Regions from separate parts of the Geobacillus sp. Y412MC52 genome, predicted to be linked through region 1. Evidence: riboswitches for the same ligand, from Rfam matches in the RefSeq annotation. Region 1 holds a riboswitch; the other holds the start of a gene.
The links. Region 1 has a riboswitch for FMN ahead of GYMC52_RS08700 (ECF transporter S component). Riboswitches for the same ligand answer to the same signal wherever they lie in the genome.

Region 1 (11,001 bases):
ATAATGACCATAGACGAATCTCGCTGTTCCAAGGAGGAAAAAAGGTGGAACAAGCAAGGCAAACCCGCATTCATGGGCTGTTGTTGCTGATCGTCGCTGCTGTGTTCGTTTGGTCGGCCATTCGTCCAACCAGCTATGCGGTGTGGGCGCTTGAGGTCGCCCCAACGCTTGTGGGGCTTGTGATCGTGGTGGCCCTGTATCAACGCTTCCGGCTGACAACGATGTCGTATGTCATCATCGCCATGCTGGCGGTCCTCATGTTGATCGGCGGCCATTATATTTACTCCAAAGTTCCTTTTTTTAACTGGATCAAAGATGCGTTCCATTTCGAACGCAACCATTATGACCGGTTTGGCCATTTCCTCAAAGGGACGTTCGCCCTCGTCCTAAGGGAGATTGCGCTGCGGAAAACGCCGCTGTCGCGCGGCCCTTGGCTTTTCACGATCGTCACAAGCATGTCGCTCGCCATCGCCGCCCTGTATGAAATCATCGAATGGCTCGTCTCCATCATCTCCAAAGGAGGAAAGGCATCGAAAGATTTTTTGGGCACGCAAGGCGATATTTGGGACACCCAATGGGATATGGTATGCACATTGATTGGGACACTGATTGCCCTATGGCTGCTCTCAAGGTGGCACGACCGGCAACTTGCGCGGTTGGATCAGCCCCGCAGCTAGGCTCGTAAAACAGCGGCTTCCCTTTTCAAGAGAAGCCGCTGTTTTCAATTCACCTTATACAAATAAATCGTCCACGCCGACTCATCGGACGTGAATACACGGTCCAACACGAGTCCATTTTCCGCCGCATTGTCAATCGGAACCGCCGAGAAAATATAGCGGCCGCCCATTTTTTTCAACTGTTCTGTATTCAGCTGCAAGTTCTTCAGCCGCTTTTTCGAGTGTTTCGTGAACATGTACCGTTTTCCAAGTTCCGCTGTAAAAATATAGCAGCGCCCGCCCCATTCGTCAAAATATGTGCGGATCGTTTTGCTTTTTTCCAGTTCACGTTCAATGATTTTGCGGAACTCGTATTTGTATGACAGCGGATAAAAGTTGTTGTACGTATCGAGCGTGTAAAACCCGTTGTATTGGGCGATGGCGGGGTGAATGCCGATGCTGACGACGCGGTAGTCGGACACCGGGAGCCCGATGTATTGCTTGATTTCTTGGAACTGTTTTTCCGCGTAAAATTGTTTTACCGTCGGCTCGTAGCGGAAGACGATTTCTTCGTTAATCAAAAACACCAAGATCACTTGGGCCGCTAGCAGCCGCTTCGCCCACTTTTCTCCTTTTTTGCTGTATTGCCATACGATTTTCAGCGCTAGCGCAAACTGCACATAAATGACAAGCGGGCGCAAAAAATGAAAGCGGGCAAAGTTAAACGTGTCCAAAAAATGAAACCGCTCGGTAAGCGGCAGCCACCCTTTATAAAACCAAAATGCATACCACGCCGACAGGGCGAAATTCAGTCCGAATAGGAAAAGAAATAACCGTTCTTGCTTCCATCGTTTTTTCATGAAAACGAGATACAAGGCCATCAACCAGGCCGGCAAAATAAAAAATGTATGCTCGGTCATGACGTGATGGTGGCCGAGGAGAAAGTTTTTCCACGTCAAGCGGACGCAATGCCAAAACGACAAACGGGCATGGAAGTACTCATCCCGGCTTGTCGGCTCGTCTTCCCATAAAAACGAGTACACAAGCCGGTACTCGACAAGCAAATACAACAGCGTCATGTAAGCGATGGAAGTCAAAAAGCGGATGTTCCACCCCTTCCCGCGCAACACATCAACAAGCCAGAGGGCACCTATGGCGGCAAGAAAGAAAAAGAACCCGAGCACAAAGCTGGAATAAAACGGGAGAAGCGTGAGCGCGACGTAATGTTTCCACTCCCCCTCGCCTTTCCGGATGCTCAAAAACGCCCAGAGCGCAAGCGGCATGCCCAGCGTGCTTAACATCCCCGACGGCCAAAACAGCGTCAGCGCAAATGCGAGCGCCACGCCGATGCGAACAGCCATCCAACGCGGCTCGGGCAGGAAATGTGTTTTTAACAACCAATACATACCGACAAATGCCACCACCCTTGTGATCGTTTGGCTGAGCGCATAAGCAGTCATCGTGGGAAATAACGCGTGCAGCCAGACGATGCCGGTCAACTCCGAACCGAGGGCGTTTCTTGACAACTTGCCGTTGGCGATTTGCGGAATCTTCGCGTCAAGCGGCCCGGTGATTTTTCCGCTTTCGGAGAGCACCTTATACCAAGCGATATTGGAATCCAAATTATCGTGGACGCGAATATGGGCGTTCTCGCCAAGGAGAAAGAACGGGGACACGTAAAGGGCGATGAGGCCAAGCGCCAAAAGGAAAAACCATCGTTCTCTTTGTTCGGCCATCGGCATCACGCTCCCGTTTCCAAGTTTCTATTGGATACGGTGTGCAATGAGAAGAAAATTATTCCTAAGGACGGTCGAAGAGGGTGGTGATTTATGAAAAGGGGGGCTGCGCGTTCTTCTCAGTCTCCTCTTCATTCGCATTTTTTGCCCCTTCTATTTTCTCTATGCACACCTATCTTAAAATATTAAGGACAACTTATGGTAGATAGCTTCCCCACTACAATACACAATAGAAAACAGCGGCCTCTCTCTTACAAAACCGCTGTTTACACCTGCTTCTACACCCTTGACTTTTCCTTTAATCCTATCAGATGGTCCTTCTCTTCCCTCCGGCTGAAAATCGCCGCGAGGATCGCTTCGGATATATATATTGTTGTGCCACACGCTGAAAATCGCACTTGGAACAGCCGCCAAGGGTGAAAAATTCGCTGTGGCAATTGCCACGCTCAATCCGGAGTTTTGCATTCCTACCTCCATGGCGACCGCTTTTTGTTTAGCCAAATCCATGCCGAGCAGAAGGGGCAGGCTGAAGTCAAAGGCAACTGGACGAATCCCCCTTAACAAATTTGCCCGCCAACCGCTTGGATATCTTCTTCACGTTCGACCGTCACGTCAATGGCAATCCGCAGTCCTTTCACAATCGTTTCTAACGCCATGCTGGGCTGTCCTGGATGCCGGGCTGCTTGTTCCGGCAGATACGGAATATGGATAAATCCGGCCCGAATGGGCATCTTCACTTGGGCAATATAATGCATCAATCCGTAAAACACATGGTTGCAGACAAACGTTCCCGCTGTATAAGAGACAGAGGCTGGTATGCCGTGACGCCTCAACTCATGGACAATCGCTTTGACCGGCAAAGTTGACCAATAGCCAACAGGCCCGCCTGGAACAACGGGTTCGTCAATCGGCTGATGACCTTCGTTGTCGGGAATGCGGGCATCATTGATGTTCACCGCTATCCTTTCAACGGAAATATCGGCTCTCCCTCCCGCCTGTCCGACGCAAATCACAATATCGGGATCCACTTGCTTCATTGCATCATGCAAGATTTCTAATGATTGGCCAAATACGGTTGGAATCTCCCGAACTTCAACGATATACCGATCGTTTTTCCATCCGGCTGCTTGCTTGGCCGCCTCCAGCGATGGATTCACCGTTTCTCCTCCAAACGGATCAAATCCGGTCACGAGCACTTTTTTCATCGTATTTTCAGTCCTTTCCCGTTATCGGATTATAAATCCATGAGAGTGACCACATACATTGCAGCGATGTTGAACGCCAACAGAATCAACGCTGTCGGCACTTGCACACGAATGACATGATTTTTATCCTTCAAGTCAAGCAGAGCAGCAGGAACAATGTTGAAATTCGCCGCCATCGGTGTCATCAAGGTGCCGCAGTAGCCGGAAAACATCCCGAGGGCGGCCACATGATTCGCATCGACGCCAAATTGTTTAATCAGCAGTGGAACAGCGATCCCCGCTGTCATGACCGGAAACGCGGCAAAAGCATTGCCCATGATCATCGTAAACAAAGCCATGCCAATACAATAGGCCACCACAATCCAAAACAACGAATGAGTCGGAATGATGTTTCCTACCAAATTGGAAACAGCGGCGCCTACCCCAGCAGTCGTAAAAATCGTCCCTAGCGTTGCCAGCATCTGCGGCAAGAGGGCGGCCCAGCCGATTGATTCAAGCAGCCTGCGCGATTCTTTGACCGCCATAACAGGGGTAGACCGAGTGATCCACAGACTGACAAGCAAAGCAACGAACGTCGCTAGACCAAGAGACACAAGGGTCACGTTTTTCGGATCTAAAATGAAGGCGTTCCCAACCTTGACATTTTTCAGCCATGTCACGCCGATGACAGTCAAAACCGGAATCAACAAGGCCGGAATGAACAGGCGATGTTTCAATCGATCGCGATGTTGTCTTCTCTCTTCCGGCGTCGCCTCTTGGTAGCTTCCGAGCTTCAATCCCCCGGTTCCGACAATGGCCACCATGATAAGCACAAGCACTCCGGTGTAAAACGGGGGAATGATGCTGCCGAACAGCAACGCCACGCCATAAAACAAATAAAACAGCCCTGATGTGAAACGCTTCGGGTTTTGACGATCGGCAAAGGTCCACAAGCTTCCCAACACAACCACAATGCCTAAAAATATGTACACCGCTTCAATGGACAGCCACATTCACTCTCTCCCCTTTCCATTCTCCCGATGAAGGAGCTTGTGAAGCGAGCGGTCCAGCCGATGCAGGCGGATGCTGTGAACGATCAACGCGGCCACGGCCGTTGGGATCGCCCATAACGCCATATGCAGCGGATCAGAAGGAATGCCGTTTTGATCAAAAAATCCTTTCATCAACAAAATCGCTCCGATGGCGATGAACACATCCTCGCCAAAAAACAACCCGATATTGTCCACCGCTGCGGAATGAGCGCGAATGTCATCCCGGACATGATCCGGCAGTTTTCCGTATTTCGCTTCCGCCGCTCCTTCTGCCATAGGAGCGACGAGCGGGCGAACCATTTGTGCATGGCCGCCAATGGAAGTAAGCCCAGCCGCAGCAGCCGCTTCCCGGATGATCAAATAAGCGGTCAAGATTCGTCCTGTTGTCGCGGCTTTGATTTTCGCCACGACACTCTCTGCCTGTTCACGCAATCCAAAACGTTCCAAAATGCCGATGACGGGCAATGTGGCGATGAACACCGCCATATACCGGTTGGTCGTAAACGCTGTTCCAAATTGTTCAATAATGTCATACAGCGATTGATGGGCGAGCAATCCTGTCGCCAATCCAGCCGCTGTCACGACAAGAAGTGGATTAATGCGAACAATGAAGCCGATGATGACGATCAACACTCCAATGAGCACCATGTTTCTCTTCTCCTCTCCAGCACATTTTACGGCAAATGTTAATACAAATCGTTACGTCGTTCACCCCACTCTATTTCTTAGTCGGCATCCCCCTCCCCTCCATCTGTCGTTCCACATTTCGGAACAATAGTTTCAAATTTGTTATTATCATTATATAATTGAGAAAAATGAAAAATCAATAAATACTTACCGAAAATTTACTTTACAAAATAAAACATCAACTTGACCGAACCCGTCATGATACATCAAGCCCCCTCTTCGTTGCATCCCTTGCCCCTATTTTGTATCATGAATAATTAAGAGAAATTTAGCAGAAAAAGGAGGTGCCGACCATGACCAAACAACTCCCTCCCGGCCAATTCGAAACCGAAAAATGGCCGATTTTGCATGAGGGCGATGTGTACCAATTCGATGAAGCGACGTGGAATTTCCGATTGTTCGGCGATGTGAAAGAGGAAGTGTCGCTTTCGTATCAAGAAGTGATGCAGCTGCCTAAGACGGTTTCAACCATCGATATGCATTGTGTCACAACATGGTCAAAATTCGACACGACGTTTGAAGGCATCGCCTTCCGCGAGTTTTTGCGCTTTGTCGAGCTAGATCCTGATGTGAAATACGTGAAAATTTACGGATATTTAAACGGCGACCGGTTCGGCTATTCGGCGAACTTGCCGCTTGAAGCGCTGATGGGCGATGATGCCTTGTTTGTCTATCGATGGAAAGACAAGCATCACGACTGGCAGGACATCTCGCCGAAGCACGGCTATCCGCTCCGTTTCATTCCGCCGGCGACGTTTTACTTATGGAAAGGGGCGAAATGGGCGTCCGGCATCCGCTTTATGAAGGAAGATGAGCCGGGCTATTGGGAAGAGCGCGGCTATTCGATGACCGCCAACCCGTTTAAAGAGGAGCGGTTTGCCGAGTGGGTGCCGCGGATTCGCTTTTGACAAAGCAAAAAAGCGAGGGGTCGGAAATCCCTCGCTTTTTGATCATCAAGCGGCTTGGCGGGATGCCGCTTGTTTCTCAAGCCAAGCACGAAGACGCCAAAAGAGAAGCTGAAATACGATGGCCGCCATCGCTCCTTTGACGGCGTTAAACGGCAAAATCGCCGATACCACCAACGCCTTCGCTTCCGGCGCGCTCATCTGCGGAGCGCCAAGGAAAAGCGTGTACGCCGGCATAAAGACGCAGTAGTTGAGCACGCTCATGACGAGCGCCATTGTCACTGTTCCCGCCGCCAACCCCAGCAGCAAGCCTTTTTTCGATGCGGCTTTCCCATAAATATAGGAAACCGGCAAAATAAACGCCGCCCCAGCGGTAAAGTTGGCGATTTGGCCGATCGGAACGCCGGTCGCACTGCCGACAAAAACATAGTTCAACACGTTTTTCAAGAGTTCGACCGCCACGCCGGCGAGCGGGCCGTACAACAGCGCGGCGACAAGCGCCGGGATGTCGCTGAAGTCGACAAGCAAAAAGTTCGGAAACGGCGGCAACGGAAAGTTGAGCATCATGAGCACATGCGCCATGGCTCCCAACACTCCGATGCCGACAAAGGTGTGGATGGAAATGCGTTTCATGCTTGTTCTCCTCCCCTTCTCGTGATTCATCCTCACAAGAAGAAGGCTGCCGCCGCGAGCGCCAACAAAAACTCCCTTAAACCGAACGAGGCTTAAGGGAGAAAAAGGGTGTGCGCAACTAGACGTTCGCATGCGCCAAAACGAACGCCGGCAAACCTTCATCTTCTCCCATCCAGACTATACTGTCGGCTCCGGACTCGCACCGGATCCTGCCTTGCGGCTCGCGGGCTGAGAGGCCAAGCGCCTCATCACCGCCGGTCGGGAATTTCACCCTGCCCCGAAGATGAATCGCTTATACATTTTTATTATTCCGATTAATTTAGTATACAATACCTCTTTTCGTTTGTCTATCATTTTTTCCCATATGTTTTATGTTTGGCGCCTACTCCGCCAACTTGTCAATTCTCCTTTGGAAGCATATCCCCCGGCTCGAGCACCGGCGGATGGACGTCCACCGTATCGGCGTATTTCAGCCCGGTTCCGGTATTTAATACGACGACCGTCTCCCCATCACGAATCCAACCGCTCTCGCGCAACGTTCGTGCCGCCGCAAACGCCGCCGCTCCTTCCGGGCAAATGAACGCCCCTTCGAGTTCGGCTGCCGTCCGCTGTTCAGCCAAAATCGCTTCATCGTTGACGGCAATAGCGCAACCGTCCGTCTCATACACCGCCTCAAGAACAAGAAAGTCGCCAAGCGCTTTCGGCACATTGATGCCAAACGCCACTGTATGGGCGTTCGGCCAAAACTTCGATTCACGTTTTTTCTCCTTCCACGCCTTGACGATCGGCGCGCAATGCTCGGCCTGCACAGCGACAAGCCGCGGCATGCGGCCGTCCACCCAGCCGAGCGCCTGCAATTCTTTGATCGCCTTGTAAATGCCGATCAACCCGACGCCGCCGCCGGTCGGATACAAAATGACATCCGGGAGCTGCCACGAGAATTGTTCGGCGATCTCCAGTCCCATCGTTTTCTTCCCTTCAATCCGGTACGGTTCTTTCAACGTCGACGCATCGTACCAGCCGTATTCGCGGATCGCTTTGGCGACGATTTGCCCGGCATCGCTAATGAGGCCGTTGACTAAATACAGTTCCGCCCCAGCGATGGCGCATTCCTTTCGCGTCAGTTCCGGTGCATCAACCGGCATGACGACTGTCGCCTGAATGCCCGCCCGCGCCGCGTAGAGCGACCATGCCGCGCCGGCGTTGCCGTTTGTCGGCATCGCAAGCTGCTTGACGCCCAGTTCCTTGGCTTTGGAAACCCCGACCGCCGCCCCGCGGGCTTTGAACGTTCCTGTTGGAATGACCCCTTCGTCTTTCATGTAGAGCGCTTCAATGCCGATCTTTCTGCCAAGCCGCATCATCGGCACAAGCGGCGTCATCCCTTCGCCGAGCGACACGATATGTTCAGGATGCTTTACCGGCAGCAACTCATGATAACGCCATAAATTCGCTTCACGTTCCCTCAGCACATCCCTCTTGACTTTTTGGCGCATCGACTCCAAGTCGTAAGCGACAAGAAGCGGCGAACCGCATTCGCAAAGTTGATGGATTTGGTCGACATCGTATGTACGTTCACACTTCGGACAATACAGATGAGACACGTAGCTGAATGACATGGTTTGGCTTCTCCTTTCCATTTGTTTCATCCGCACGAGGCAGGAAGCACCTACTTTCGCGTTTCTGACGAGGCACTGGCCTTTTCATTATACCATAACCGTCCTCTGCCACCGGCGCCTGTAATGGCAGTGTCCGTACGCCAACTTTGGGGCATCATAGCGCCAAGTAGGAAATGGTCCCCCTCTTTTTTACCGTTTGAAGCCGCATATGGTAAAATAAAACGGAAACCGCCTCTTTTTTCTCACTGCATCGGCGGAATGATTCGCTGATCCAGAAAAACTTATACATAAGGAGATGAACCAATGAAACAGGAACTCATCGAACGCTTCATCCGCTACGCGAAAGTCAACACTCAATCCGACCCAAACAGCCATACGTGCCCATCGACTTCGGGACAGTGGGAGCTGGCGAGAATGCTCGTCGAAGAGCTGAAGTCGATCGGCATGGAAGATGTGACGATCGATGACAACGGCTACGTGATGGCGACGTTGCCGGCCAATACGGACAAAAACGTGCCAGTGATTGGCTTTTTGGCTCATATGGACACCGCTCCGGAGTTTACGGGAGCCAACGTCAACCCGCAAATCATCGAACAGTACGACGGCGGGGACATCGTGTTAAACAAAGAACAAGGCATCATCTTGTCGCCAAACGATTTCCCGGAGCTCGCTCACTACCAAGGGCATACGCTCATCACGACCGATGGGACGACGCTGCTTGGTGCTGACGATAAAGCCGGAATCGCCGAAATTATGACCGCGATGAACTATCTCATTCAACACCCGGAAATCAAGCACGGCAAAGTGCGCGTCGCCTTTACGCCGGATGAGGAAATTGGCCGCGGGCCGCATAAATTTGACGTTGCCAAATTCGGCGCCCAATTTGCCTACACGGTCGACGGCGGGCCGCTTGGCGAATTGGAGTATGAAAGCTTTAACGCTGCCGAAGCGAAAATCACGATCAAAGGAAAAAACGTCCATCCGGGCACAGCGAAAGGAAAAATGATCAACTCGATCAAAATCGCCATGGAGTTCGAGCAGCAGTTGCCAGCCCATGAGGCGCCTGAGCATACGGAAGGATATGAAGGGTTTTACCATTTGCTTTCGTTCCAAGGCAGTGTAGAGGAAACGAAGCTTCACTACATCATCCGTGACTTTGACCGCGAACAGTTCGAGGCTCGCAAAGCGAAAATGAAAGAGATCGCGGCTTCGCTTGCGCAAAAATATGGAAACGACCGAATCACGCTCGAAATCAACGACCAATATTACAACATGCGCGAAAAAATCGAGCCGGTGCGCCACATTGTTGACATCGCCCACGAAGCGATGACGAACTTGGGCATTGAACCAAAGGTGAAACCGATCCGCGGCGGTACAGACGGGTCGCAGCTCTCCTACATGGGGCTGCCGACGCCGAACCTTTTCGCCGGCGGCGAAAACTTCCACGGCCGCTACGAATACATTTCCGCCGACAATATGGTGAAAGCGGCCGAAGTGATCGTGGAGATCATCAAGCTGTTCGAGCAAAAAACTTCCTAAAGCCAAAAGGGAGCCGATGGTTTTCGGCATCCCTTTTTCGCTTCTAAAAACATCATAATTGTTCCGCCTATTGCAGTTTTGTGATCCGCCCTTCGATTTGTACCGAAAACGGCTGTGACAACTGGCGGATGTAAGTGACAAGTGCATCCAAATCGACCGGACCGACCTCGCGGTGTTGCCCTTGCGTCAGCACAGTGAACCCATCGCCACCATCAGCGAGAAAGCTGTTGACCGTTACCGTATATTCAGCGTCTGGATGAAGCGGGGTGCCATCTGGCAGCTGAATATCGACGACTCTGTCCCCTGCTGGTCTGCTGGCGCTCCATGTATAGCGGAGGCCGGAGATTTGCAGCATGCGCGTTTGGGTTGGCTGCCATTGTTGATTCAAAAGCTGGCGGATTTGCGCGCCGGTGAGCGTCATTTTCACGAGCTGGTTGTTGAACGGCTGAACGTTGTACAATTCGCCCCACGTCACTTCGCCTTGTTCAATATCGGCGCGAATGCCGCCCGGGTTCATAAAGGCAAAATCGGTTTTCATCGCCGCCCGCTGGGCATCGGCGATCAAATTGCCCAAGGCGGACTCGCCGCTTTCGTTTTGTTCATCGGTGATCGTTTCGGCTGCTGTGCCGACGACTTGATTGACAAGCGGCGCCACTTTCGCTTCATATTTTTCGACGAGGGCACGGATTTCCGGGTCCGGAGTGATGCCGTCATGATATGTCGTCACGATCTCCGCTTTTTTGGCGACGACGTCTTTCGTACGCGGGTCGATTTTCAAATCGACATCAGAACGCCGTGCCGTACGAATACGACTGAACGAGCAGCTTGCCGTCCACAACCGCATTTAAATAGGCATGGTTATGACCGGCGAAAATCACATCGACTTCATCATCGACATTTTTGGCGATATCGACAATTTCCCCGCTTGCGTTTGTCCCATCCGGATTGGATACGCCTGGGTTATGGGCGAGAACGACGATCGTTTGCACCCCT
Region 2 (11,001 bases), 590 kb from region 1:
CGACGAAGCGCCATCCGTGCTTGCCCCACGCAAAGCGAGCGTCTCCTTGACTTGATTTCCCCATTCGTTCACCCTAGCCGCATATTGGGCGAACAACACCTGATCGTCCATTTGGTAAAAACCTCCTCCTGTTTTGTTCGCCATATCGTATGCTGTCATGGGGAAATCGTTCTTGTCCGCATTCACCCAAATTCCCGGCCGCTCATACATAGAGCAGCGAGGGCAGTCATCATAGGAAAAGACAGCAAGGAAGAACAGAATCGCCGCAATGCTTCCCTGCGGCGGGTCTGCAAATGAGCCATAGATAAACCGCTCAAAAAAATCGGGCTGACCCAAAACATATTCGCGTTTTGGGTCAGCCCCCCTTTTTTCTGAAAAAGGCAGGCTACTTTGGCAAACCGCCGGCTGCACCAAACGGTTTCCTTGTCCGGACGCACAGAAAACGCGGCGCCAACCGCATTTTCTCGTTACGCCGACCGTTCAGGCAAGCGGCACTCGCCGGTTTCCGCCCATTCGCTGACAAGCGCCTGCAGCGTTTTGGCGTCTACCTCGGCAAAATAACGGCGCAATTCCTCTTCATCGTGAATATAGACGCGCTTTCGCTGCCGATACGCCGGATTTTTCCATAAACAGACAAGAGCAATGATGTCGCGCAAATGAATGTCGCGCCCGTTAGCCGTAAACAGTGGATCGCTTTCATACGGCAGCCAATCAAGCAGCGCCGCCTCAAAATGGCGCAAATACAACACAGACAGCGTCCGCTCTTCGCCCCCGTCGCGGTACGTGACTTCCGAGCGGTTGAAATAGTCTTCAAACGTGTTCGATTGCGACTTTTGCAGCTCTTCACCGTACAGGCGGCAAACGTTCATGAGCGCTCTCCTTCCCGATCAGCCATTTTTCTTTAGTTTACCATATTCCGGCTGCCCATCGCTCAAATTTTCTGCTAATTTTTCGAAAAATAAATCCGCTTCCCGCTCGGATTCGCCATCGTCCGCCCATTCCGGCAGCGGCGGCAGCTCCTCGAGCGTTTTTAGCCCGAAATAATCGAGAAATTCCGGGGTTGTCCCGTACAAAATCGGCCGCCCGGTTCCTTCGGCTCGTCCAACCTCTTTAATGAGCGCCCGTGCCATCAGCGTCTGCAATGGCTTGTCGCTTTTTACGCCGCGAATTTCCTCAATCTCCGCGCGTGTAATCGGTTGGCGGTATGCGATAATGGCGAGCGTCTCAAGCGCCGCCTGCGACAGCGGCGATGCTCCCGGCGCTTCGACCAACTTCTTTAAATAGGGGGCGTGTTCTTTTTTTGTCGCCAACAAAAACACGCCGCCAAGTTCGACAAGCTGGATGCCGCGCTCTTCCCGTCGGCAGTCTTGTTGAAGCTCCTCGATCACCGCTTTCGCCTCTAGCTCGCTGACTTCCAACACAGCGGCAATTTGTGAAAGCGACAGCCCTTCGTCACCGGCAGCAAACAACAGCGCTTCGACAATCGCCTTCGCCGGCTTGAGCGCGCCGGCGCCCTTTTTTTCTCTTTCGTTTTGTTCCATCGCCCTTCTGCCACGCCAAACTCGTTGGCGCCCCTCCTCCTTTCCTCCTGTTTTCGTCGTTTCCCAAGTCTTCTCACCCCAATGTGAGTCAACTCTCCGCCTTATCATGGCATGGGCAAACAAACAACAAAAGAAAAGCGGCCCGCCGCAGCGAACCGCCGCGGCCAAACCGCACCGCCTCAACCGGCTGGTTTCACCGCAAGAAACAAATCGCTGAAATTCCGTTCTTGCTCAACGATGATTTCGTCTTGCTTCATCAACTCTAAAATGGCCAAAAACGTCACGACGATATACGAACGATCGTAGGACGGAAACAGCTCGTAAAAGTTTTTCCGCCCGTTCGCCTGCTTTAGTTCATGCAAAATTTCCGCCATGCGCTGTTCGACGGAAATATCTTGGCGGGAGATTTTCGCCCGCATCGGTTTTTGCAGTTTTTTGCGGCGCAACAGCTTCGACAAGGCGCCAAGCATATCGTATACGTTCACATCCAGCGGCGCCGCCTTTTTCTCATCCGCGTATGCGCTTAAGTCGCTCGGCGGCTTTGTAAACAAAAGCGCCCGCTCCTCTTCGCGCCGCTTCAGTTCGCGCGCCGCCTCTTTAAACTTTTTATATTCAAGCAGCCGCTGCGTCAGCTCCTCGCGCGGGTCCCCGTCATCGCCCCACTCGATGTCGCCGTCGACAGCTTCCTCATTGGAGGGCGGCAACAGCATTTTGCTTTTGATCGCAAGCAAGGTGGCCGCCATCACTAAATATTCGCTGGCGATATCCAACTCAAGCTCCTGCATGGCGTGAATGTACGCCATATACTGCTCCGTAATTTGCGCGACCGGAATATCGTAAATATCAATTTCATAGCGGTTGATCAAATGCAAAAGCAGATCAAGCGGCCCTTCAAACGCTTCGATTTTGACGTTGTACGGCAATTGCACATCCATCCCACCATTTTTTCCAGAACCACCGCCCGGTAGGCTCGTCTCCAGCTGCAGTACATTTATTGTATCATAACGAAGCGGCGAAGCGAACGGAAAACAGCCTCTTTTTTTGCGCCGCAGGCCGCCGAAGCCGTATAATCGAAGAAGAGCCGTCCGCCTTCACATGGCGCGGCCTACTTTTGAAAGGAACGATGGCCGATGTATCCAAAAGCGTATATCGAGTATTTGGTCCATTTCCATAGCGACCGCGATTATTTTGAATGCCACGAAATTTTGGAGGAACATTGGAAACAAGACGGTCGAAACAAAGGTTGGCTTGTGCTCATTCAAATGGCGGTCGCTTTTTACCATTACCGGCGCGGCAACGTCTTGGGAGCGCTGCGCCTCATTCGACGGGCGCGGGCGCTGCTTGACGAAGCGCAAGAGATGATCCGGCGGCTCGGCCTCGATGACGAGGCGCTCGCCCGCTTGCTCGACGAGACGGCTGGGCGGATCACTCGCGGCGAACCGTACGAAAGCGTCGAACTGCCGATTCGCGACCGTTCCCTTTATGAGCAATGCCAGGCCGCCTGCGCCCGCCGACAGCTCGTTTGGGGGCAAGCCAGCGACCTAGCCAACCTTGATCTTGTGGATAAACACCGGCGCCGCGACCGCTCGGACGTCATCGCCGCACGCGAACAAAAAAAACGGGCCAAAGCGGAAGGAGTTGGCTTCCCTCCCCCTCCGCCGCCCGCCTGAGCGCGGCGCCGCGCTAGTTTCGTTATTCGTTGCACGCATGGCATTTATCGAAAAACGAGGCGGTCCACTCGTTGGCGCACAATCGGCGGCCCGGGTACACCTCTTTCAATGCCTTGACCATCTGTTTTCCGATCCCTTGGTGGCGGTGTGACGGATTGACGCTGATGTGCTGGATTTCCACAACATCAGGAGCGCGCAACAGGACGCCGATAATGCCGACGATGTCATCCCCTTCTTTCCATAAAAACAGCTGCCAATCGTTGTTTGTTTCATACTGTTTCATCGTCTGCTGCAGCCGTCTCAGGTCTTTTTCCGTCGGCATAAACGACAACAGTCCCATGGCGATTTTCTCATAGTTTTTTCGGTAACGGATTAACATAAAAAATCCCTCATTATCGACAAGCGCTTTTCCGAAATGGAAAAGTTTTTGTCATTTTCTCTATACGTATTATAAACATTCTCACCGATATTGTGAACCATTTCATGCCTTTTTACGCAAATTACGCAAGCGTCCGCAAGACGTTCGCCATTTCGATCGCCGACACCGCCGCTTCCCATCCTTTATTGCCCGCTTTCGTGCCGGCCCGCTCGATCGCCTGTTCAATGGTGTCCGTCGTCAACACGCCGAAAATGACCGGAACACCGCTTGCAAGCGCCGCGTGGGAGACGCCTTTGGCCGCCTCGCTGCAGACGTAGTCAAAATGGCTCGTTGCCCCACGGATGACAGCGCCAAGCGTAATGACGGCGTCAAACTGCTTCGACTCCGCCATTTTTTTCGCTACGAGCGGAATTTCAAACGCACCCGGCACCCAGGCGACAGTGATGTCGCTGTCGCTCACGCCATGGCGCGTCAAGCCGTCGATCGCCCCAGATAAAAGCTTGCCCGTGATGAATTCGTTAAAACGAGAGACGACGATGCCGATTTTCAATCCGGTGCCGACTAAGTTTCCTTCAATGATGCGCATGTTCGTTGCTCCTCCCATCATTAAAAATGAAGCATATGTCCTAATTTTTCATGTTTCGTGCGCAAATATTTTTCATTTTCCTTTTTCGCTGGCATCTGAATGGGCACCCGTTCAACGACTTCGAGTCCATGCCCTTTTAAGCCGGCGATTTTGCGCGGGTTGTTCGTGAGCAGGCGCATTTTCGTCACGCCAAGATCTTTCAAAATTTGCGCCCCGATGCCATAATCGCGCAAATCGGCGGGGAAGCCCAGTTTTTCGTTCGCTTCGACCGTATCATAACCTTGCTCCTGCAGCTTGTAAGCGCGCAACTTGTTCATAAGGCCGATGCCGCGCCCTTCTTGGCGCATGTAAAGCAACACCCCGCGCCCTTCCGCCTCGATTTGCCTGAGCGCCGCATGCAGCTGCGGACCGCAGTCGCACCGGTACGAGCCAAACACATCGCCAGTTAAGCATTCGGAATGGACGCGCACCAAGATCGGCTCATCCGGGATGATCTCTCCTTTGACAAGCGCCACATGCTCTTTTCCGTCGAGCACGTTTGTGTAGCCGATGGCGCGAAATTCGCCGAATTCGGTCGGCAGCCAAACGTCCACCTCCCGTTTCACGAGCTTTTCCCGCTGGCTCCGATAGGCGATCAAATCTTTGATCGTGATCATTTTCAATCCGAACTGATCGGCGATTTGCCGCAAATCAGGAACGCGAGCCATCGTCCCGTCCTCTTTGATGATTTCGCAAATGACGCCGGCCGGCGTCGCGCCGCACAAACGGGCCAAATCAACCGCCGCTTCTGTATGGCCGGCGCGCCGAAGAACGCCCCCCTTTTTCGCAATCAACGGAAAAACGTGGCCAGGACGTTTAAAATCGCTCGCTTTCACATTCGGATCAAGCAGCGCCTGAATCGTCGCCGCCCGCTCGTAGGCGCTGATTCCCGTCGTTGTCGTTTTGTAGTCGACACTCACCGTAAACGCTGTGCCATGCGCGTCCGTGTTATGAGTGACCATCGGCTCAAGCTCGAGCCGCTCCGCCAATTCCTCCGTAATCGGCACGCAGACGAGCCCGCGGCCATGAGTGATCATAAAGTTAATGACATCCGGCGTCGCTTTTTCGGCCAGCACGACAAAATCGCCTTCATTTTCGCGGTCTTCGTCATCGCAAACGATGATCACTTCTCCGTTTTTCAGCGCCGAAAGCGCTGCTTCAATCGTGTCAAACATCAAGCTTGCCCCCTTTTCCACTATTTATAGCCGTGCTGCTCCAAAAATTCGACCGTCAATTTGGAGGTCGGCGTCGCTTTCGCGTTGAGGAAAGCGGCGACGTACTTGCCGATCATGTCGCACTCGATATTGACGAGATCGCCCGGCCGCTTTTCGCCTAAAATCGTCGCCTCACGCGTATGCGGAATGAGTGAAACGATGAACGTGCGCTCGCTCAGACCGAAAATCGTCAAGCTCGTCCCATCGACAGCGACCGATCCTTTCTCAATCATATAGGCGCGCAGCGAGGCCGGCACTTCGATTTCATAGTAGACGGCGTTCGCTTTCGGCCACTGCCGGATGATGCGCCCGACGCCGTCCACATGCCCGGTGACGAAATGGCCGCCAAACCGTCCCCCAGCCGCCATTGCCCGCTCCAAATTCACCTTCGATCCCGGCTTTAATGTTTTTAGCGCCGTCGCTTTCACCGTCTCCGGCATGACATCGACCGTAAACTGCCGTTCGGTGAACGATGTGACGGTCAAGCAGACGCCGTTGACGGCGATGCTGTCGCCAAGCCGCACATCTTCGAGCACCCGCTTGGCGCCAATCGTCATCACGATGGCGTCGCCGGTTTGCTTCATTTGTTCGATCGTGCCGATCTCTTCAATAATGCCAGTGAACACAACGATTCCTCCTTCCGTTTCGGCGCGGCGACGATTTTGATGTCCGGGCCGATCGTCTCGATGCGGCGGATGTCAAGCTCCACCGCTTCAGCAAGCCGGGCGAAGCCAAGGCCGCCGACCGGCGTCGGCGCCCCGCGGCCGCCGATCAGCTTCGGAGCGATATAGGCGATGACCTCATTGACTGCTCCCGCGCGGAGGAAGCTGTCATGAACGCGCGAGCCGCCTTCGACAAACAGCGACATGACTCCCTGCTCCCCAAGCAGACGGAGCACATCGCGGACATCAGTCTGGGCCGTCGGCATTGAAAATACGCGCACCCCAAGGCGCTCATACGCCGCCGCTTGTTCCCGACTGACGCCGCCGGTGATGATCCACGTTTCTGCTTCCTTGTCAGCGACGACATGGGCGTCAAGCGGTGTACGCAATTTTGTATCCAAAATGATGCGCAGCGGATTTTTCCGCTTTTCCCCAAAGCGGACGGTAAGCTTCGGGTTGTCGGTCAAAACGGTGTTGACGCCGACCAAAATGGCGTCATGCTGCGCACGAAGGCGATGGACATCCTCACGCGCCGCGCTTGATGTAATCCATTTGCTTTCCCCCGTCGCCGTCGCGATTTTGCCATCGAGGCTGCATGCGAACTTCAACGTGACAAACGGCGTTTTTGCGGCGATATAGTGGAAAAACATCCGATTCAATTCGTCCGCTTCGTCTTTTAATACGCCAACATCAACGTCAATGCCCGCTTGGCGCAGCTTGGCAATCCCTTTTCCCGCGACAAGCGGATTCGGGTCGGTCGTGGCAACGACGACGCGACGGACGCCCGCCTGGATGAGCAAATCGGCACATGGCGGCGTTTTTCCATAATGGCTGCACGGCTCAAGCGTCACGTACACCGTCGCACCGCGCGCCTTCTCGCCAGCCATGCGGATCGCATAGACTTCAGCGTGCGGCTCACCCGCTTTCAAATGGGCGCCAAGCCCAACAACCGTCCCACCGTTGACAACGACCGCGCCAACTGCAGGATTGGGAGACGTTTGCCCGACTCCAGCTTTGGCCACATCGAGAGCGAGCCGCATATAATGTTCATCGTTATGCACCGCACTCCCTCCTTCAATAAAAATGAAACCCCCGGGATGTCCCCGGGGGCTCATCGATGAGAGAATGACCAATGATGCGCAAACAAACACATGTTCGCCAAGCAGGCTATACCGGCCGGTCGGAAACAAAAGATACTACCATGCCTAGTCGGCCGACAGACGCTGCCCACGCGGTCTGAACCGGCCGAAAACAGCCGTGCGCATATTGGCATCCTTCTCCCATCCAGACTATACTGTCGGCTCCGGAATCGCACCGGATCCTGCCTTTCGGCTCGCGGGCTGAGGGGCGGAAAGCCCCATCACCGCCGGTCGGGAATTTCACCCTGCCCCGAAGGATGCATCACGATATCGTTATGTTCATTATACCACACGAAACGCCCTGCATCATCATTCCGCAACCCAAATCCAATACGCCGCTCCCCACAACAGGCTGGCCGCAAGCAAAAAGAAAAACAAGCGCCAGTTGTTTCGAACAGTCCGATCATCCTCGCTCATGCGCTGTTTACGGTTCGTCAAATACTTTCACTTCCTTCATCACGTCGCCGTTTTTCATCGTCTTCACGACGTCCATGCCCGATGTCACTTGGCCAAAGACGGTGTGCACCCCATCCAAGTGCGGCTGCGGCTCGTGGACGATAAAGAACTGGCAGCTGCCGGTGTCGCGGCCGCGGTGCGCCATTGACATCGCGCCGGTGACATGTCGGTGTGGATTGTTGTCCGTCTCGCACGGGATCGTATAGCCGGCATCGCCCGTTCCGTTGCCGCGTGGACATCCTCCTTGGCTGACAAATCCAGGGATGACGCGGTGGAACGTCAACCCGTTATAAAAGCCTTCGTTTGCGAGCTTCTCAAAATTGGCCACCGTCACCGGCGCCTCGTTTGGGAACAGTTCAAACTCGATTTTCCCGCCGTTTTCCATTAGAATATATCCTTTTTTTGCCACAAGCATCCAGCTCCTTTTCGACATCGAAACTGCTTTTATCATACCATGATTGCCAAGTGAAACAAAAGAAAAAATGTCTTTTCAAATTCGCACGCCGCCTGACCGCGTCGCGTTTTTCCGATAGCCAAGCAGGCGAGCGTACGGTATAATGATAATGCATTTTCGTAAACAGGAGGCGAGCTATGTGAAACGAACGATCGCTTCATCGCTGCTTTGGGCGGTGCTGCTGGCATCTCCGGGCATCGCAGCGGCCGATGCCGCGCCGGGCGATGTCATTGTGACGCTCGGGGAAAACTTAACGAATGAACAAAAGCAAAAAGTGCTCGACGAAATGAAGGCGCCGGACGGGGCGCAAACGATCACCGTTTCAAACGTTGAGGAGCATAAATATTTGGACGGACTCATTCCGAAAGCGCAAATCGGCACGCGCGCCATCTCGTCGTCGATGATCACGATAAAAGAGCCCGGCTCGGGGCTTCATGTCGAAACGCACAACATCACATGGGTGACGAAAGAGATGTATACAAACGCCTTGATCACCGCAGGGGTGAAAGATGCCGATATTTACATCACCGCTCCGTTCCCAGTTTCCGGCACCGCAGCGCTGACGGGGCTGATGAAGGCGTATGAAATTTCCTCGGACCAAGCCATCCCTGATGATGTCAAAAAAGTGGCGAACGAGGAAATGGTGCAGACGGCGAAGCTCGCCGATTCGATCGGCGCGGACAAAGCGGTCGCCCTGCTGGCGAAAATCAAACAAGAAATCGCCAACAACCCACCGCAGACGGACGCTGATTTGCGCGCCCTTATTGAAAAAATCGCCAACGACCTTGGCATTACGCTGAGCGAGAATGAAATCAACAACCTGATTTCCCTTTTCCATAAAATGCAAAACGCCCATATTAATTGGGATCAAGTGAACGATCAGCTGAGCAAGGCGAAAGAACAGCTATCGGCGTTTTTGCAGTCAGAAGAAGGGAAAACGTTCATTCAAACCCTTATCGACATCTTCAAAGAAATTTGGAACGCGATCAAATCAGCATTTTCCTCAAATCAACAATGAAAGAAGGCGCCCCAAAAAAGGCAGCGGGCGCCTTTTCTTTGTGAAGGCCCGTTCTCTTTCCAACCGGCGGCCTTCACTTTTTCACTTTCGTTTTCACAGGCAAATCATATTGGATCAAATCTTCATATGTCTCCCGTTTCACAACGAGCTGGGCGTCGCCGTTTTCAACGAACACAACGGCTGGGCGCGGCAGACGGTTGTAATTGTTCGCCATGGAATAGCCGTAAGCGCCGGTGCAAAAAACGGCCAAATAATCGCCCGGCTTCGCTTCCGGCAGGGCGATGTCCCAAATGAGCATGTCGCCTGACTCGCAACACTTCCCGGCGATCGATACGACTTCCGTCGGCTCGCCGAACACCCGGTTGGCGAGCGCGGCTTCGTATTTCGCTCCGTAAAGCGCCGGACGGATGTTGTCGCTCATGCCGCCGTCAACGGCAATATAGGTGCGGACGTTGGGCACCTCTTTGCGCGAACCGATCGTATAAATCGTCGTTCCGGCATCACCCACGAGCGACCGGCCCGGCTCGATCCAAATTTCCGGCAACGGCAAGCGGCAAGCTTCGGCCTGCCTTTTCACCTCTTCCACGATGCAGTCGACGTACGCTGTCACCGGAATCGGGTCGTCTTCCTCCGTATAGCGGATGCCAAAGCCGCCGCCAAGATTGACAACCGCTGGGACAAATCCGTGCGCCTTGTTCCACTCCGCCAGCTTGGCAAACACTTTTTGCGCCGCGAGCACAAACCCAGCTGTTTCAAAAATTTGCGAGCCGATATGGCAATGAACGCCGAGCAGCTGAAACGCGGCCGATGCCATGACACGGCGAAACGCCTCGTCCGCCTGACCGTTGTTTAAGTCAAAGCCGAACTTTGAATCTTCTTGCCCGGTTAAAATGTAATCGTGCGTATGCGCCTCGACCCCCGGCGTCACGCGGAGCAAAACCGGCACCGTCCGACCGGATGACTCCGCCAGCTCTTCGATCAGCTCGAGTTCGTAAAAGTTGTCGGCAACGATGCAGCCGATGCCGTGTTCAAGCGCCATCGCCAATTCGTCCCGGCTTTTGTTGTTGCCATGAAAATGGATGCGCTCAGGCGGAAAACCGGCCGCAAGCGCCGTATACAGCTCACCGCCTGAGACGACGTCAAGCGACAATCCCTCCTCAGCGGCCAGCTGCACGATGGCGACGGCGGAAAACGCCTTGCTCGCATACGCGACTTGCGCCCGCACGCCGTGGCGCTGGAACGCTTCTTTAAACGCGCGCGCCCGAGCGCGGATCAACGCAACGTCATAAATATAAAGCGGCGTGCCATACGTTTTGGCCAACTCGACCACATCGACGCCGCCGATTTCCAAATGCCCTTGTTCATTCACGCGGCTTGTCCCGTGAAGAAACATCGCAAACCCCTCATTCCTCTATCGAAATCGCATGGCAAAAGCAAAAAAGACAGTTTGCAAAATCGGCAACTGCCTTTACAAAATGGAAAACCGCAAAGCGCCATCGGCTCTGCCTTGAAACGGAAGGCCGCACACCCCGCGCTGGGCCATGCCCATTCCGCCCGTGCAAACGTGCGAAGCACTGAGGCAAGCACCATCAGTGCAAGCAATTAAATATAACTTATCATAATTATAAAAAAGTTGCAATAGCACTAAAACGAAAAAAGCGGCCGCCAATAGGTGGAAACGGCCGCTTCCAAATGGATCGTTCGCGTCATGACGGCTGTTTTTGCCGGTCTTGCGGGTGAACGATGCTCGGGCGCACTCTCGCTCCGGCAACCGAACGGCGGACGACAATTTGCATAAATGCCGCTGGATCGAACGGGATGAACGGCCATAAGTACGGCGTAT

Region 2: another riboswitch for FMN. It lies ahead of ribD (bifunctional diaminohydroxyphosphoribosylaminopyrimidine deaminase/5-amino-6-(5-phosphoribosylamino)uracil reductase RibD); the one in region 1 lies ahead of GYMC52_RS08700 (ECF transporter S component).

What each region holds. Positions count from the first base shown of each region.
Region 1 is NC_014915.1:1,743,356-1,754,356, forward strand. It holds gene GYMC52_RS08665 (DUF2238 domain-containing protein) at 45-677, shown strand; gene GYMC52_RS08670 (DUF6044 family protein) at 722-2,392, opposite strand; partial or broken gene GYMC52_RS20250 (transporter, sodium/bile acid symporter family protein) at 2,671-2,908, opposite strand; gene pcp (pyroglutamyl-peptidase I) at 2,950-3,597, opposite strand; gene GYMC52_RS08685 (DUF979 domain-containing protein) at 3,627-4,589, opposite strand; gene GYMC52_RS08690 (DUF969 domain-containing protein) at 4,590-5,276, opposite strand; gene GYMC52_RS08695 (sulfite oxidase-like oxidoreductase) at 5,609-6,223, shown strand; gene GYMC52_RS08700 (ECF transporter S component) at 6,269-6,883, opposite strand; FMN riboswitch at 7,010-7,142, opposite strand; gene GYMC52_RS08705 (threonine synthase) at 7,252-8,469, opposite strand; gene pepT (peptidase T) at 8,773-10,008, shown strand; partial or broken gene GYMC52_RS08715 (bifunctional metallophosphatase/5'-nucleotidase) at 10,076-11,001, opposite strand, start outside.
Region 2 is NC_014915.1:2,333,624-2,344,624, forward strand. It holds gene GYMC52_RS11490 (superoxide dismutase) at 1-111, opposite strand, end outside; gene GYMC52_RS11495 (hypothetical protein) at 468-869, opposite strand; gene scpB (SMC-Scp complex subunit ScpB) at 888-1,541, opposite strand; gene GYMC52_RS11505 (segregation/condensation protein A) at 1,721-2,476, opposite strand; gene GYMC52_RS11510 (DUF309 domain-containing protein) at 2,672-3,211, shown strand; gene GYMC52_RS11515 (GNAT family N-acetyltransferase) at 3,234-3,590, opposite strand; gene ribE (6,7-dimethyl-8-ribityllumazine synthase) at 3,712-4,176, opposite strand; gene GYMC52_RS11525 (bifunctional 3,4-dihydroxy-2-butanone-4-phosphate synthase/GTP cyclohydrolase II) at 4,197-5,390, opposite strand; gene ribE (riboflavin synthase) at 5,411-6,055, opposite strand; gene ribD (bifunctional diaminohydroxyphosphoribosylaminopyrimidine deaminase/5-amino-6-(5-phosphoribosylamino)uracil reductase RibD) at 6,010-7,152, opposite strand; FMN riboswitch at 7,360-7,492, opposite strand; gene GYMC52_RS20195 (hypothetical protein) at 7,540-7,668, opposite strand; gene GYMC52_RS11540 (peptidylprolyl isomerase) at 7,655-8,095, opposite strand; gene GYMC52_RS11545 (DUF1002 domain-containing protein) at 8,280-9,158, shown strand; gene lysA (diaminopimelate decarboxylase) at 9,232-10,551, opposite strand; gene GYMC52_RS11555 (spore germination protein) at 10,865-11,001, opposite strand, start outside.